2 regions of the Paenibacillus sp. FSL K6-4396 genome follow, and region 2 is predicted to be linked to the other one. Evidence: riboswitches for the same ligand, from Rfam matches in the RefSeq annotation. Region 2 holds a riboswitch; the other holds the start of a gene.
The links. A riboswitch is a leader RNA that binds a small molecule or an ion and turns the genes downstream of it on or off. The one in region 2 is predicted to bind glycine.

Region 1 (9,315 bases), 5.0 Mb from region 2:
CTGACTTCATCGTCTTCCGTTCTCGGAACCGCCGGATCATGGCTTCTTCACGCGATATCCCACACCGCGGACTGTCTGAATAATTACCGGATTGGCCGGATCAAGTTCCAGCTTCTCACGTAGATGTCGAATATGTACCATCAAAGTCTTGTCTCCATCCAGATAGGGCTCGTTCCAGACGGCTTCATAGATCTGCTCTTTGGTTCGAATCATGCCCATATGTCGTAGCAGGTAGGCGAAGATGTGGAACTGTTTTCCCGATAAAACAATCTCATCCCCCGTCTCCTCATTGACGATGCGGTTATCCTTCTCATAGATGGAGAGATGATCCAGCTTCAGAGCTGTATCCGATGAGACCGCAGTTCCCGCCTTACGCAGTTGGACCTCAATCCGGGCAGCCAGTTCATCGGGGTGAAATGGTTTTGTTACATAGTCATCGGCAAAATCGAGACCATGCAACTTGTCGTCAATGGACGTTCTGGCCGAGAGCATGACAATGGGCACCGCGGGATGTTCTTTTTTCAGTCGCTGGCCCACCGTAAATCCATCCAGCCCGGGCAGCATGACATCCAGAATAATGAGTGAGCAACCGACAGCAGCCTCCGCTGCACCTTCACCACTGCCGAGCCATACCACCTCATAACCGCGCTCCTCCAGATCGGCTCTGACCCAAGTCGCAATTTCCGTATCATCTTCAATATATAACAGTTTGGTTTTCATTCGAATAGTCGTTTCCTTTCTGCCCCCATTGGGTTAATGATATATCTGAGCATCATCATAATAAAAGCTGTCTATAACAGATGGATTCATATCTTGTTGAAACCATATTGAATTCCTTTACGTTACCACACATTCTAATTATAGCTTATCCATTAACGTGGGGAATGTTATATCAATCAAATCTACCAAGTACATATTATACCTACACCTGACGGGAGGAAATTCATTATGCTGCTGGAAGCCATCTATCATCAACCGAAACGAAACTGGGCCTATGCCTATGACCAAGATACAATCCATCTGCGCCTGCGCGCCAAAAAGAATGATCTGACTGAGGTACATGCCCTGACCGGAGACAAATATACGTGGGATGCAACCAAAGCGCTGGTCCCCTTAACAAAGTTCACTTCTGACTCGATGTTCGATTACTTCGAGGGCGAGGTGAAACCTCCCTACCACCGACTGAAGTACTCTTTTTTGCTGAAAAACGGAGACGAACAGATCTGGATGACCGAGACGGACTTCCAGGAAGAAGAACCGGACGATCCGGGTCGTATGTTCCAGTTCCCTTATATTCATGCCGGAGCTGTATTCACACCCCCTGCATGGGTTAAGGATGCGGTGTTCTATCAGATTTTCCCTGAACGATTCGCGAACGGCAACCCGGATATTAGTCCGGAAAAGGTGGAACCGTGGGGCGGCGAGCCGACACCCTTCAATTTCTTCGGTGGTGACCTTCAGGGCGTGATCGACCATCTGGATTACATCAGTGATCTGGGCATTAATGCGATCTACTTCACCCCCATCTTTGAAGCTACCACCAATCACAAATACGATACTGAAGACTACCTGCGGGTAGATCGGCACTTTGGTGACGCAGATACCGTGAAACGACTGGTCGAGCTGTGCCATGCACGTGGAATTCGCGTATTGCTGGATGCTGTGTTCAACCATTCCGGGAAGACGTATGCGCCGTTTGTGGATGTACAGAAGAACGGAGAACAATCCAAATACAAGGACTGGTTCCATGTACACGAATACCCGCTGGACGTGAAGGACGGCATTCCTACGTATGAGACCTTCGGATTCGAAGCGCACATGCCAAAGCTGAATACAGAGAATGCCGAGGTTAAGGACTATCTGCTGAAGGTTGCCGAGTATTGGATCAAGGAAGTGGGCGCGGACGGATGGCGGCTGGATGTTGCAGACGAAGTGGATGATGCCTTCTGGCGTGATTTCCGCCGTGTGGTCAAAGCCGCTAATCCGGATGCCTACATTCTGGGCGAAGTATGGAACGAGTCTTCCTCCTGGCTGCAAGGCGACCAGTTCGATGCGTCCATGAACTATCCGTTTACCGATGCCGTAAATGCCTTCTTTGTGAAAAATACAATGCACGCCGAACAGTTCGCGAACTCCATCGGTCGACAATTATCCCGTTATCCGCTTCAGGCCAGCGAAGTGGCGTTTAACTTGCTGGACAGTCACGATACCCCGCGACTGCTCACGCTGTGTGAAGGAGACCAGCGCAAGATGAAGCTGGCTGCATTATTCCAGTTCAGTTACATGGGCGCGCCGTGCATCTATTACGGAGACGAGATTGGCATGGACGGCGAACATGATCCGGGCTGCCGTAAATGCATGGAATGGGATGAAGCGAAGCAGGACCGAGAACTGTTCGACTTTTATCAGAAACTGATCTCCCTGCGTCATGCTCATCCTGCCCTGCGTGCAGAAGGCACCGTTCGTTTCCTGCAGGCTCGTACCGATGGCAGCCAACTGGTATTTGAGCGGCAAAATGAGGAGGAACGCATTCTGGTTCTGTTCAATCGATCCGAAGAGACGGCTATTGTCGAACTGGAGGCCGGTGACGGGGAATGGACCGAGCTATTCGGTGGAAACCATCGTACCGCCAAGGAAGATGGCGTGCTCGCCATTGAACTGCCCGCATATGGATATGCCGTACTGAGTACGGCTGTGAGCCCGGACTAGAGTTATAATACACATACTTCTGAGCCATATCTAAGTAGCCTATCTTCGCTTCATCTGGCAGCATAAACAAGCGTCCTGCAGAACCCGGATTCAGGTTCGCGGACGCTTGTTTTGTATTCGCCGTTATACATCATAATGTCCCTGGTTATATCTCAGTGGTCCCGTTCAGCTTAAGCCTGAGGGTCCGTGTGCACTTGAGCATTATCCGTACCACTTGTAATTGTGTCAGAATCCGCTGGCTTCGACTCCTGCTCAGGCTCTGCACGCTTTGCCTTCGGTTTAGCCAGCTTTTGCATCATTTTACGGCCCGTTGGTGTCTGGGCCAGTCCGCCTTGGGCCGTCTCCCGGTGGCGGCTCGGCATCGCACTGCCTACTTCCAGCATAACGTCGATGACTTCATCTGACGGAATAGCACTACGCACTCCGGCCAGTGCCATGTCAGCCGCAGCCAGCGCCGTAACTGCACCCAGTCCGTTACGGACGATGCACGGGATCTCAACGAGGCCTGCAACTGGATCGCAGATAAGGCCCAGTGTATTTTTTAATGCTAGGCCAACCGCATGAACGACCTGTTCCGGTGTACCTCCACGCAGTTCAACCATGGCACCCGCAGCCATGCCAATCGCGGAACCCACTTCCGCCTGACAGCCACCCTCGGCACCAGAGATAAATGAATTGTTCGCAATAACATAACCAATCGCTCCCGCACAGAACAATCCGTTCACCAAATGTTCGTCCGTCCAGCCAAATCGCTCCTGTGAGCTAATAAAAACACCAGGGATAATGCCGCAGGAACCGGCTGTTGGTGTTGCCACAATCCGCCCCATCGAGGCATTCACTTCAGATACACACAGGGCATACGCCATGGCAAGTGCGGAAGCATCTCCTGAGCAAGTCTCACCCTTGCGAATGTACTCGGCCATTCTTTTACCGTCTCCACCCGTTAATCCACTGCGTGATGTTGTATCTTCCGTTAACCCTTTACGTACCGCTTCCTTCATCACCTGATAATATTCAGACATCTGTTTCACAACATCCGCTTCCGGTGTATTGGTCTCCTGAACTTGCTCCTCGATCATCAGCTGAGCAATCGTTTTGGATTCCGCTGTACAGATCGTATTCAGTTCGTGTAAATGTTTAAATCGCATCCGAATCAACTCCTCTCTTCAAATCGATGACACGAATATCCAGTACATGATCCAGCTCCTTCAGGCGCTTGAGCATATCAGGATTAGGCACACCATCCATTTCCATCGCGGTCAGCGCTTCGCCATCACGGGCTTTGCGGTCCACCTGCATATACCCGATGTTAACCCCGGATGAACTGATCGTGGACGTTACCGAGGCAAGCACTCCTGCTTTGTCCGCATGTCGCAGAACGAGTGTCGGAAACTCACCACTAATCTGAACACGAAAATCATTCATCGAATGCACCGATACGCTTCCACCACCAATAGATGCACCAATCAAGGAGCAGGCACGTTCTTCATGCCACAACTCAATTTTGACCGTATTCGGATGAGGAGCAGGCAGGCCACTTGTATAAAACTCAACCTCCATGCCCGCTTCCTCTGCGTATTGCTCTGCATCCGGAATACGCGGATCGTCTGTGACATAATCCAGCAAACCGCCGATCAGTGCCAGATCTGTTCCGTGCCCCTGATACGTGTCAGCAAATGAACCGTATAGTGTCAACCGGGCACGATCTGGCGTACATCCTAGCCACTGTCGAGCAATTCTCCCTAACCTTGCCGCTCCAGCTGTATGTGAACTTGAAGGCCCCGTCATCGACGGACCAATAATTGAGAAAACATCTTTAAATCGCACCTTATAACCCTCCAATTGTATTCGTCATTTTCATCCAGATCCCATGCCATAATGTTCCTTTATTACTGAATGATGACATCAAAAAAGGACAGAAGAAGGCCACAGGCCCTCTCTCTGTCCTCGATACCTGAGAGTTTCACGATCAGCAGTGTCTCACGACAAGGTGCATGCCCTGCAATTGCAGACAAGGTCACCAGGCTGACTGATCATATACCCCTTGGGTGGCGCAGTTCGCGCACTCTCCAGAGTTGCGTCCAACGATGGTACATTTACCTGAGAGATTAACCGCTGCGCCGGGTGCGCAGCAGCTTGCTCCTTCGGTGCCTGAAGACTAGCCATTGCTCGGCTAACTCAGGTCTCTCCCGCTCGTTATCATCCGCTGTATGGAACCATTCTGAGCGTATGTCAGAACAGTAATGGAAATCGTTCATTTCTTCTTCATTAAGATTAATCGACCGGAAGATCAGTGTCAACAAACTTAACGATTTCTTTGGATGTATTTCCCTCATTTTCGATTGAACCGATGAAAACCAGAATATTTTGTCAGCTTTCATTACATTAATTCGATAAAGAGAACTTTTAAACAGCTTATTTCATTTTCCTTCAATTCATAAAGCGCTTACTACTATTTATGATATTGTCCACGAAACTGTTCGGGTATTCAGGCAACCATAATATTTGAACCACACTGTTCGTGGCCTATCCTGATCTGCACACCCTAATTCACAGTTCGTAGAAGATACTCTCGTTCTGTACATAAGGTCTGCAATACTTGCTGCATAACTTCGGCATGCGATCTTTCATCCACTCGTGCCTAGACTCGTTCCCCATCTGAAAAGCATAATAACCAAGTGTAAAGATCAACATGAACCCTTCCATTAATCGGATATCACGATCCGTCAGTGGTGCGATCTGTTTGGTATAACCTGATAAGAATATGTCACGTTCCTCCCGATTGAACATAAGCGCTGCCCCTCCGGCATCGAAAAGATAATAACCATAACCGTGTAGACAAAAATCAATCATGGACATCCCCTGATCCGTGATCAGCAGATTGTTGCGAGTAATATCCCCATGAATGATTCCCCATGTCTCCGCGTGCTGCGGGTATGTTTCTAGCTGCTCATTAATGTTCTCAAACGTCTCACGAAGCAGATCGAAGTCTTCCGTTGTAAAAATCCCCAGTCGGACACCTTCCTCTTGCTGCCCTAGCATGACCAAGTTCTCATGAATGTTGCCATATGCCGGCCGCACCTTTGTTCGATCTGTCTGATTCTGCTCACGCCCATATTGATGAAGCATCTGCAGTTGTGCCCCAAGATCATAGATCTGCTCTGTTGTCAGACGTTCTCCCTGCTGGATGTCCCTGCCCTCAATCCACTCCAGTACTGTACAGCAGATCTCTTTCCCTGCCTCACTTGTCCATACCGTGACCCATTCACCGGATGCGTTGCGTACTGGATGTTGCACGCGCAATGCTGTCGTTGCATTTAACTCATGAAGCAGATTCATCTCTGCCTCCAGCGCAGGAGGTGTATGCTGAATGCCTGTCATACTTGCATATGCGGCTTGATGGATACGGAGCAGATACTTCTGCCCGCTTGCTTCATCAACGACATGATACGTCAGATTCTCGTTGTGACGAATATAGGAAACGACAGGTTTCTCAATAGTGTAGTTCTGTATAATCTGAGCTGCCATATGGTCGTAAGACATCTGATCCGTAGTGATTATCAACATCTCCTTCAAAGTAATGTAAACGCTCTCTTATTACTAAATATCGTAGCATAATGTTTATGTCACATACAGAAAATTCTAATAAAATTATAAATTAAAAAAGCACAACCCCCGAACAACCGTCCAGGCATTGTGCTTTCTTTTGTCTCTATTTATTTCTCAATTTCTCTGTCTATTGCTCTATGTGACACTCCATGATCCAATTAACCAAAACGACCCATAATGTATTCTTGCGTCAGACGATTGTCCGGGTTCGTGAAAATATGCTCTGTATCCCCATGCTCAATCATGCTTCCCAGATAGAAATAAGCTGTGTAATCCGAGATGCGTGCCGCCTGCTGCATGTTATGGGTAACAATAACAATCCGCAGCTCCTTCTTGAGTTCGGTAATCAACTCTTCAACTTTACCCGTAGATACCGGGTCAAGTGCAGATGCCGGCTCATCGAGCAGCAGAATCTGTGGTTCAACAGACAAAGCGCGAGCGATACATAGGCGCTGCTGTTGTCCGCCAGAGAGAGACAGAGCTGACTCATGCAGTCTGTCTTTCACTTCGTCCCAGAGCGCAGCACGGCGCAAGCTTTTTTCCACAATTTCATCCAGTGCCTTCTTACTCTTCGTACCGCGGTAGCGGGGGCCAAACGCGATATTGTTGTAGATGGACTTATGAAAAGGGTTCGGCTTCTGCCACACCATGCCAATCTTCTGGCGAAGCTTGATTACATCGGTTCCAGGCTCATTCAGATCGTTACCGTCCATCCAGATATGTCCCTCTGTACGGGAACCGGCAATCTCGTCGTTCATCCGGTTCAGCGACCGGAGGAACGTGGATTTACCGCAGCCAGACGGCCCGATAAGAGCCGTTACGCTTGCTTCAGGAAACGTCAGGCTAATCTGTTTGACCGCCTGGAAATGTCCATAATATATGCTTAACTGTTCCGTACCAAAAGGTATGGCCATGTTGGTTCCTCCTTATTTCGAAGCTGTCATGCGGCGGAATACAACCCGACCGATCCAGCGTGCACTTAGATTGAACGCCAGCACGAGAATGACAAGCACGGCAGATGCCCCTGCTGCCACTTCTTTGGAATCTGGCCCAATACCTTCACTATTCACTTTCCAGATATGGACAGCAAGTGTCTCTGCCGGACGGAAAGGATTAAGTGGTGATCTTGGACTTGTCGGATTCCAATCCGTAAAGTCCAGTGGTGGACTACTCATACCTGCGGTGAACATCAATGCGGCTGCCTCACCGAAGATCCGGCCCGATGCCAGGATCGTACCCGTAATCAAGCTCGGTAATGCTACAGGCAACAGAATGGAAGTAATGATTTTCCACTTGGACAGCCCAAGCGCCAGACCTGCTTCCTTCTGTTCCTTCGGAACGGCCCGGAAGGCCTGCTCCGTTGTCCGCACCATCAGTGGCAAGTTAAAGATCGCCAGAGCCAAGGCACCTGAGATCAGGGAGAAACCAAGACCAAATTGATTGACTAGCAACAAGAGACCAAACAAACCGATAACGATGGATGGGAATGAGGACAACACTTCAACGACCAGACGAATGAAGCTGGTAATCTTGCCTGGTTTGGCGTATTCCGCCATGTAAATTCCGCCGCCCCATCCGAGTGGGATGGTCACAATCAATGTCAGGAGAAGCAAGAATATGGAGTTAAAGAGCTGTGGACCAATCCCGCCGCCACCTTTAAGCAACTGGGGTGCGCTCGTCAGGAAGTTCCAGCTAATATGTCCAATGCCTCTATACATGATGAAGCCAAGCAGACCGAGCAATATAATAACAATGAACAGGGCCAATACAACGATAACGGATGTTGCAATTTTATCTACCGTCTTTGCCTTCATTTTCATACCCGGTTCCTCCTTTCAAGCAGGCGAACCAGAATGACGAAGACAAATGTCATCACCAGCAGGACAAGCGCCATACTCCACAGTGCATTGTTATGAACAGAACCCATCGTGGTGTTACCCATGCTGAGTGTAATTACACTTGTTAATGTTGAAGCCGATTCGAGCAAGGATGTTGGAACATGCGGTGCATTACCGATAACCATCTGCACAGCAAGGGCCTCACCAAAAGCACGGGCCATACCCAAAACGACACCTGTCAACAAAGCTGGCAAAGTCGTTGGAATGATGACACGGTAGATGGTTTGCCAGCGAGTGGCACCCAGTGCGTAAGAGGATTCACGCAATCCTTTTGGCAACGCGGACAACGCATCTGCCATAATACTTGTTACCGTAGGAAGAATCATTACCGCGAGAACAAGACATCCGGCTGCAATCCCGACGCCTGTTCCACCAAAGATACTGCGCAGCAAAGGTACGATGACACTCAGACCGATAAATCCGTACACAACAGACGGAATTCCAGACAAAAGCTCAATCGCCGGTTGCAATATCTTTTTCCCTTTACCCGGTACAATCTCTGTCATGAAGAGTGCTGCACACAGGCCCAGTGGACTAGCGATCAATGCTGCAAGCAAGGTTGTAATGAAAGAACCTGTAATGAACGGCAATGCCCCGTAGAACGCAGGTTCTCCAGTTGGATTCCACGTCTTTCCACCAAGGAATTCACTTATGCTTATTCCATTTTGGAAAAATGTGGACAGTCCCTTGGACGCTACAAAATAAACAATGGAAAACATGACAACGATCAGGAAAACGACACAAATCGACGTATAGATCCGTCCCGTCCACTCTTCCCAATAATGTTTTTCTTTTAAGGGCCGGCGCGGCTTCAACTTGTTATTCATTACCGTTCCCCCTTCGGTCTGTTCCATAACAACCATCCTTCTATAGTAGAATTAATGCAAAATATGGGATTATTTCAGAGCAAACCGCGTAAAGAGGCGGGACCTGAGTCCGCCTCTTTCGCTGTATGCGCAAGTTCAAAGATTATTGAACCACATTACCTGCTGCATCGCGTTTTACTTTCATGCCTGACATTGGAATGTATCCAAGTTCTGTCACGTCGTTTTGTTGAATTTCGTCACTCAGGATGTAGTCCAGGAACGCTTTTGTTGCT
Region 2 (9,315 bases):
TAAAGCTGGGCATGCCACAGCGAATTATCGAGCGATCCAAGTCCCTGTCGGATCAAAGTATTTCGAGAGATCGTACATTGGTATTCACGTCACCTCCTTTGGAAACTCCGCCCCTGACGCCTGAGCGTTCCGCTAAGGAAGCAGACGCCCCAGTAGAGTTATCCAGGAAGAACCAGTCGAAGCATTCAAAGAATTCAATCGCTCTCCACAAAAAGACAACAACCAGAGAGTCGGATTCTCCTGCTCCTGCCAAAACTTTTCGCAAAGGAGATCGGGTATATGCAGCCTATCTTAATCAGTCGGGCATCGTCTGTGATGTGGAGGATAGCCGTGGAAATATCGGGGTCATGTTACGTGGACGCAAAGTAAAAATCCATAAGAAACGCCTGACCCTGCATATATCTGCCAATGAGCTTTATCCGGGTGACGATTATGACTTGGACATTGTGCTGGAAACAAAGGAAAATCGAAAGAAACGTAAGTTGATGGGACGCAAACATGTGGAAGGCCTACAGATCGAATTACCGCCTGAAGAATAGCCGATGGGAGAAACAGATGTGGTGAACTGGAAGTCATATATACAAAGTGAAATCCATAATCACCGGCACATTTCTGTTATACTGGGACCAGTATGTTTAACTTCAGCTCGTAGTTATTCCACAGGGAGGGAAGAACTGTATGTCTGCAGAACAAGACGATCAAAAGCACATCCATATCGATGTTCTTGTCTGCCCATTATGCGGGGAAGCTAATCGCTGTTCCTATGCCGCAGGACATCCTCATTCGGAATGCTGGTGTAATCGGGCTACTTTCCCCGAGGGTGTGTTTGACCGCATTCCGCCAGAGCAGCGCCGAAAATCGTGCATATGTCAACGCTGTTTGGATGACTATGCCGATAAACTCCAACCAAAAGAAGAGCCACACAGTTAACAACTGTATGGCTCTTCTTCATTATGCCTCATCTATACTGTTAGCTGGCTACTACTGCTCTTACATTTGGTTATACTGAGCAACAACCTGCTCAAGCACCGGATGATGCTCATCCATGGATGTATAATGGTGGAGCGCAGCTGTAATTCCCTTTTGGCGAATCATGTCCTGAAGCTCAACTGCTTCCGGATCATCGGAGACATCGAACTTGCAGGCTGCTGCCATACCCATAGCCAGATAAGTCGTATCAGTTCCATCCGCATATGCCTGAAGGGCCGGGCGAACCAGACGATCATTCGGAGACAACTTACGCAGCGGGGAACGACCAACACGAGTAACCTCATCGGTAAGATACGGGTTGACAAACCGTCCCAATATTTTGACAATATACTGCTCATGCTCGTCAGGATTAAATCCAAAGCGCTTCACCAGAACTTTTCCAGTTTCCTGCAAAGCACCGTAGACAATCGATTTCACCTTCTCGTCGGCAATAGCCTTCTGAATCGTGTCATACCCGTGCACATTACCGATATATGCTGCAACGCAGTGTCCTGTATTAACCGTGAACAGCTTCCGTTCAATATACGGCTCCAGATCATCGACATATACAATGCCCTCAACCGGTTTGAATGCAGGAGCCATCTGGGAACGATCCACCACCCACTCGTAAAAAGGCTCCACCTGTACATGCAACGGGTCTTCATGATGCTGAATAGGCACAATCCGGTCTACGGCCGAGTCTGGAAAATAGACATACTGATCTGCAAGGGAACGTACTTCTTTATTGAGCAGAGCATACACATGCTCTTTCAATTGTGTACTGGCTCCAATGGCGTTCTCGCAAGCGATAATGTGAAGCGGGTTTTGAGCAGGACCGGAATTCAGTCTTTTCTCAAGTCCCTTTGCAATCCCTGGTGCAATATGTTTTAGCACGCCCACACCCACTGCGGTTGTAATCAGATCAGTTTCCACAACGGTTTGGGCAACCGTCTCCAGTTGGGTTCCATCGATTGCATTTACGCCTGTGACGGTCTCCTGATCCTTGCTCTCGTTAGCCAGTTCCACCGTATATTGCCCCCGTTGCTGAAGAGCGGTTACCAAGGTCTGATTCACGTCGGAGAAAACCACCTCATACCCTGCGCGGGACAGAATCAAGCCGATAAATCCGCGTCCAATGTTACCTGCGCCAAAGTGTAGGGCCTTCATAGCTCCATTTCACTTTCCAGAATAGCGATTACTTCTTCGGCTGTTTTCGCCAGACGCAGGGCCTCCATATTCTCATCCTCAGCACAGATCACCGCGATGCTAGTCAAGATTTCCATATGCTCCCCGCCTTGAGCCGCGATACCTATGACCATATAAGCCTTTTCTTCGCCAAAATCAACACCCTGTGGATACTGAATGACAGAGATACCTGTGGATAAAATGAAAGCTTTGGATTCCTTCGTACCGTGCGGGATCGCAAGTCCGTTCCCTACATAGGTCGAGACAATCTCTTCTCGTTCAATCATCTTCTCAATGTAATCAGCGGTAATATGTCCCGCATCCTTCAGAATCTGCCCTGCCATACGAATCGCTTCGTATTTGTCCTGAGCCGTCGCATTCATGATGACTTTATCTGTTGTTAACATACTCATAATGGTTGACCTCCAATTTCGGTTTTACTGCGATAAAATCCAACAAGTTCCTGAGACAGGTAATGAATGAGTTCATCCCTGATTCCCTTTTCCAGCAATGTAATCATTTTTTCCTGTAATAACAGTGCGCTGATCTCACTGAGAACCTCCAGGCTTTCCTTGGATAATTCTCTGGGACCGAGCATCAAAAGAACATGGGTAACTCCTGCCGGATCATCCGGCGTACGAAGGAGTGGCTCCGTGAGCTGAAACAGACTGATAGACGGCCTGTATATCCCCTCACTTCGTGTATGAAACAGTGCAAGTCTTGTGCCGGGAATCTTCTGACTCCCCACTGCTTCACGTGCCTCCAGCCGTTTTGCAATCTCCTCTGGTTCCTTCAACACACCAGATCCATGGAGTACGTTGCACATCGCATACACCGTTTTATAGAACCCGATATCCTGATTATCCAGCGGGTACACCTGAAACTTGCCAATAATTCGGACGATTTCAACTAAAATAGCTTCCATTCCATCAGGGTCCGAGTAACGACTTGTTGTCTGAACCTCTGCTTCACGGGGCTTATTATGCTGTCGTTGTAATGTTGTTGTTCGGATAAAATGACGCAGACGTTCGCTCTCTTCTGCCGTAAGCAGTGGACTCACTTTGTAATACTGATGCTCATCCATCGGCAGATCGACCGTCGATAACACCAGATCATATTGATCTGTAGGTATCCGGGCAGCTTCATACCAGGACACGCTATCCATGATTCGAATCTCGGGAATCTCCTTGGACAATCGGCTGGATAGCATGCGTGATGATCCAATTCCGCTTGTACACACGATGATCGCCCTGATCTCCCGTTTCAATGTACGCAACCTCTCGATGGAAGCCCCAAAGTGCATGACCAGGAAACCAATTTCCTCATCCGGAACGTCTGTGCCTGGCCAAGCTTGCCCCACAGATTTTTTGACATCTTCAAAAAGTGAATCATAATCCTTCCGGATCTGCTGCAGTAGCGGATTACGAATCATCTGGTGCCCTTCAATACGCTCCATGACAGGTTGCATATGAGCAAGCAGACCTTCACGAAGCAAACGATCCTCATGAAAGGCGTAATGCGTTCTCCCCTGCATCTGATCAATCAGTGAATGCACCCTGTCCAGTAAAATTAAGTCGTCTATTGGCAACAGCCGCGAAGAGTGAATCCGCTGCTCTGTCTCAACTAATAGTCTGTGAAAATAAGCTTGCTCCTCTTGGGAGAATGTCAGCCCCAGTTGAGTGGATAACACACTACACAAGCGTGAAGCCATATAAGGCGGAACCTTCATCTCATCTTGCGCTGCAACTGCATCTCCCGTGTTCTCTCGTAGAGACATACCACCAATACCAAAACCTTTACGAATACGGACAACCGCTACGGATAATTGAATCAGCAGCTTCATGTATTGACGTTCCGGGATGTTCTCCAGCCATTCAATATCTGGTTGCCATAACGCATTTTCTATCGTAAGCACATCACCGTGTCCAATCATATCCAGCAATTTTTGGTTTACGATGGAGCCACCTTGTTCAGGTTGTCTTCCGAACAGGTCGGATTCATCCAGAAATTCCAGAGCAAGTGCAGCTATGGCTGTGCGATGAATCGTCTCACTCCCGTTAATCTTGACGCCATATCCACGTCTGCGAACCAGTTTTAGTCCCGCCTGACGAATTCGTGACTCCAGATCGTCCAAATCCGTGGTTACGGTGGATACGGTCACTTTCAGATCCGAAGCCAGAGCGAGTAACTTTACAGGCTCCGCTTCATCAAGCAGGATGCAAAGCATGAAGAGCTTACGCTCTTCCGGCGTAAACTCTACATATTCTTTACCCTCTAGTTGCTGGCGCAATACAGCCAGATCATCGGAACTGGCATCAATTCGGATACCGGTTCCCGATTTTTTTTCCAGCCTCATGCCCAAAGGTTCAAGCCATTGTTCAATCATTTGCAGCTCCCGGTGAACCGTTCGGGTACTGACCTTTACTTCAACGGCGATTTCGCCGGCTGTTACTTCATGTGGATGCTCCAGCAGAAACTCCACGATTTCACGTTGTCTTTTGGTAATACTCATATCTCAGCCTCCGGCTCAGGGAAAACAAATGCGTACAATTACTTTAGACGTTCAACGAGCGCATCGTATTCCGGGCTTTTTAGGAAGTTGTCGATGGATATATGTTCTGCGTTCGGCGCAACGGAGCGGGCACGATCGGTTAATATTTGTTGTGTGATGACCACATCTGCATCTGGCGGGATATCACTGATGGCCGTATTGGTCACCGTAACGTCAATCCCCTCTGCCTTCATCTTCTTGCGAAGAATGGAAGCGCCCATGGCACTCGAGCCCATACCTGCATCACAGGAGAAAACAATCTTCTTCACATCTGTTTTCACTGGAGAAGAAGCCATATCTGCGGCTCTGTCTGCTTCACGTCGATTAGCCGTAATGCCAGCGTTTGGCACGGTTCCTTGACTCTTCATGTCTTTCATCCGACTGGATGCGGACTCCAAATCTTCGTCCTTTTGTTTACCCGTTTTCAGCAACACCGCTGCAACCAGGAAAGATACGACGGCTGCTACAAGCACCCCTGCGAGCATCGGCAGGTATCCACCTTTTGGTGTTAAGAGGAAATACGCGATAATACTACCCGGTGATGGTGCCGAAACAAGTCCCGCTCCGGTGAGCATGAATGTTAATGTACCTGCGACGCCACCCGCGATTGCGGCAAGAATCAAAATGGGTCTCATCAGAATGTAAGGGAAGTAGATCTCATGAATTCCCCCGAAGAAATGAATGATAACGGCACCTGGTGCAGAAGATTTGGCCATTCCGCGTCCGAAGAAACAGTAAGCAAGCAAGATACCAAGTCCCGGACCCGGGTTCGATTCAAGCATGTATAATACGGATTGCCCTAATTCTCTCGCTTGATCTGTTGCAATCGGTGTCAGAATTCCGTGGTTGATCGCATTGTTCAGGAACAATACTTTACCTGGTTCAATGATTAGGTTGACCAGTGGTAACAAGCCCAGATTCATTAAGCCTTGTACCCCCGCAGACAATACTTTGCTAATTGCTTCTACAGCAGGCCCGATGCCCAGTAGCGCAAAAATCCCCAAGATCCCGCCAATAATACCGGCTGAAAAGTTGTTAACCAGCATTTCAAATCCGGCTCTAATTTTACCTTCAATGGATTTATCGAACTTTTTGATAATCCATGCTGCCAGTGGTCCGGCAATCATGGCACCGAGGAACATCGGGATATCACTACCCACGATGACCCCGATGGTCATAATGGCACCCACGACACCACCACGCTGACCATGCACCATCGTACCCCCGGTGTAACCGATTAACAGTGGCAGCAAATATTTGATCATCGGATCAACTAGCTGTGCCAGTGTCTCGTTAGGGAACCAGCCTGTTGGAATGAACAGAGCCGTAATTAATCCCCAGGCGATGAACGCTCCCATATTCGGCATGACCATACCACTCAGGAATCGGCCAAAACGCTGAACACCAACCCGTAGCCCACCTTTGGAATTGGACGATTGGTCCAAATTACTCATTGTATTATCCTCCTTGGATCAAGTGATTATGATTTATGAAAGGGGTATCATTTCTCCCCTGCTGTAATCCTAAGCGAGAATGCTCTCCTGTTCAATGAAATGAAAGCGTACTTTCGTCATGAACAATGATGACAACATTAGGTTATGTAATCGTTTTAATCGATGCATAATGGCTGAATCCATTGGTACGCAAGGCTTTTCTTGCCTATGACTTTTATCATTTCCAGAATCATTTTCTAACCTATAGCTTGGTCCAATCAGGTGATTTACATCCACAATCTGCTTCAATCCACATTCAAAACTATTCCTGGAAAGCACAAAAAACCTGTGCAAGCATCCGGCTCACACAGGTCGAAACAATATGAAGCTCATTTCATTTGGTTATAAAATATATGTTAATAAGTACAAGTTCGTTGCTACTATTCTTCCGTATGTTTACGATACGCGTCTGCATTCATCAATGTAGACAATGCTGCTGTCAGATCTCCCTCAACACGAATCTCAATCATCCAGCCTTCCTCGTAAGGAGAGCTGTTCACAAGTTCAGGTGAGTCCTGCAACGAATCATTGACTGCAATAATAGAACCTGTGACGGGAGAGAACAAGTCCGAAACTGTTTTGACCGATTCTATTGTTCCAATACTGTCCTCTGCTTTTACATTGGTTTCAAGGTCAGGCAATTCCACAAACACAATGTCACCCAGCTGATGCTGCGCGAACTCGGTAATGCCAATACGTACAGTATCCTCCCCTACGGTTTGCACCCATTCGTGCTCTTCACTGTACAGGAAATCACTTTTCAATTCGCTCATCGATATCCGCCTCGCTTTTCATTAAATGAGTGCATGCGTTCTTTGACCTTAACCCTTTTCCCAGAACATAGCGTATGATATTTATGAATCAAATGTCAAGATACCTCACAATTTATTTGCTGAACACCTCTAAATCCTGTAACCGGATTACACTCTTTCTTCATATACTGGTGAATATTAGAATAGTAAGCGCAATCTTTTTAAATACACGAACAATAATACTTAAAATATATTAAATATTCGGTTTTTATTCATTATCAATGATATCGTTCTTGACATCGGTAGTGGATTCACGTTTTAATGAGAGGAGTAAATGTGTTTATTGGACTATGTTATACTCGCGGATGAATGTAAAGGGAGAGATTACCCGTGACACCCGATTCGGGATGTACATGAGGTAACGCCGAAGGAGTAAACCACCGATAAGCGGGGGTGAATCTCTCAGGCAAAAGGACTTTTACGGGACGCAACTCTGGAGAGAATCTATTCGCCCTGTGCGGGCGTTATGATCACCCAAGGGGAAACCTGCTGCACAACGCAGCGGGGTAACTCTCAGGTACAAGGGACAGAGCCTTAGAATACAGCGTGCTACTTGGCATGCCGATTCTTTGGCCTGTCCTTTTCCTTTTTCCCAAAAAACGAAAAACAGGATGTCGAACGGCGCTGCCCTAGCTGCTTACCATACTTATGTTATGAAAATATCTAGCTGAAAAATTTAAAAATACCCTGCTTCATTGATCCACGATTATATTTCCGGCCGGTTGACGGTCCATGACGAGGTGATTTGATGTCCGATTTGCTTAAAACACCACTCTTCCCCCTATATCAGCAATACGAAGGTGTACGGTGCATTGATTTTGGAGGCTGGGAGCTTCCGGTGCAATTTAGCGGAATCCAAAAAGAACATGAAGCGGTACGCGAGCGCGCTGGACTGTTCGATGTATCCCATATGGGCGAATTTACAGTACAGGGTGAGCAGGCCGAAGTTTTTTTGCAACAAATGACGACCAATGATGTGACCACGCTGGTTCCCGGTCAAGCCCAGTACACCCTGATGTGTTATCCAGATGGCGGTGTGGTGGACGATCTGCTCGTGTATAAGCTGAAAGATCAGCATTATATGCTCGTCGTTAACGCCTCCAATATCAACAAGGATTGGGCGTGGCTGCAAGAGCACTTGATCCCTGGCGTAAGCATGACCAACGATTCGGAGCAGACGGCGCTGCTCGCCTTGCAAGGTCCACTGGCTGTAGACATTATCGGAAAAGTTACAGATACGGATGTATCCACGATTGAACCGTTTCGTTTTGTGCAGGATGCTGAAGTATGCGGAGTAAAATTACTGTTGTCCCGTACCGGTTATACCGGTGAAGATGGCTTTGAGCTATATGTACCTGTGGACCAGGCTACTGTAATCTGGAATGGATTAATGCAGGCTGGAGAAGAGCATGGGCTGGTTCCAGCTGGACTTGGTGCAAGGGATACGCTGCGTTTTGAAGCCAAGCTGCCTCTGTATGGGCAGGAATTATCTGCAACGATCTCTCCGCTAGAAGCTGGCGTTGGTATGTTTGTGAAACTGAATGCCGGACCTTTTATCGGACACGAAGCCTTGTTACAGCAAAAAAATGACGGGCCCGCCCGTAAACTGGTCGGCATCGAAGTACTGGAGCGCGGTATTCCTCGCCCCCACTATCCGATTTACGCCGAAGGCGTACAGATCGGTGAAGTGACAACAGGCACGCAATCACCTACATTGAAGCGTAATCTGGGGCTTGCCCTCATCGACAGCAAATACGCTGCGCTGGGAACCCCGCTTGAGATTGAGATCCGCGGCAAGAAACTAAAAGCCGAGGTTGTGAAGACCCCTTTTCATAAACGGACACGTACGTCTAAGACACCTACTCAAGGAGCTGATCAAGCATGAGCAAGCACCGGTACATTCCCATGACTGAACAAGATCAGAGCGCCATGCTCGCAACCATCGGTGTGGATACGCTGGAGGAACTGTTTCAGGACATTCCAAAAGAGATTCGTTATCAGGGCGAGCTGCCCGTATCCTCCAAACTTGATGAATATGCGCTAACACGTCATATGTCCAAACAAGCCGGCGCCAACGCCAATTTCGAAACACACGCCAGCTTTCTCGGCGCAGGTATATACGATCATCATGTTCCTTCCGTCATCAATCATGTCATTTCCCGTTCCGAGTTCTACACTGCCTACACACCTTATCAGCCTGAGATCAGCCAAGGTGAACTACAGGCCATTTTCGAATTTCAATCCTACATCTGTGAATTAACCGGTATGGCTGTAGCCAATGCCAGTATGTATGACGGCGCAACCG

Region 1: another riboswitch for glycine. It lies ahead of sdaAB (L-serine ammonia-lyase, iron-sulfur-dependent subunit beta); the one in region 2 lies ahead of gcvT (glycine cleavage system aminomethyltransferase GcvT).

What each region holds. Positions count from the first base shown of each region.
Region 1 covers NZ_JBBOCR010000001.1:503,704-513,018, reverse strand. The annotation lists gene MHB85_RS02455 (HAMP domain-containing sensor histidine kinase) at 1-10, opposite strand, end outside; gene MHB85_RS02450 (response regulator transcription factor) at 37-720, opposite strand; gene MHB85_RS02445 (alpha-glycosidase) at 949-2,709, shown strand; gene sdaAA (L-serine ammonia-lyase, iron-sulfur-dependent, subunit alpha) at 2,880-3,857, opposite strand; gene sdaAB (L-serine ammonia-lyase, iron-sulfur-dependent subunit beta) at 3,847-4,536, opposite strand; glycine riboswitch at 4,649-4,784, opposite strand; glycine riboswitch at 4,789-4,911, opposite strand; gene MHB85_RS02430 (phosphotransferase enzyme family protein) at 5,260-6,252, opposite strand; gene pstB (phosphate ABC transporter ATP-binding protein PstB) at 6,477-7,232, opposite strand; gene pstA (phosphate ABC transporter permease PstA) at 7,245-8,132, opposite strand; gene pstC (phosphate ABC transporter permease subunit PstC) at 8,135-9,070, opposite strand; gene MHB85_RS02410 (phosphate ABC transporter substrate-binding protein PstS family protein) at 9,186-9,315, opposite strand, start outside.
Region 2 covers NZ_JBBOCR010000001.1:5,528,496-5,537,810, forward strand. The annotation lists gene MHB85_RS24180 (endonuclease MutS2) at 1-539, shown strand, start outside; gene MHB85_RS24185 (cysteine-rich CWC family protein) at 679-930, shown strand; gene MHB85_RS24190 (mannitol-1-phosphate 5-dehydrogenase) at 991-2,136, opposite strand; gene MHB85_RS24195 (PTS sugar transporter subunit IIA) at 2,133-2,567, opposite strand; gene MHB85_RS24200 (BglG family transcription antiterminator) at 2,564-4,666, opposite strand; gene MHB85_RS24205 (PTS mannitol transporter subunit IICB) at 4,705-6,159, opposite strand; gene gcvH (glycine cleavage system protein GcvH) at 6,579-6,971, opposite strand; glycine riboswitch at 7,316-7,438, shown strand; glycine riboswitch at 7,442-7,542, shown strand; gene gcvT (glycine cleavage system aminomethyltransferase GcvT) at 7,759-8,895, shown strand; gene gcvPA (aminomethyl-transferring glycine dehydrogenase subunit GcvPA) at 8,892-9,315, shown strand, end outside.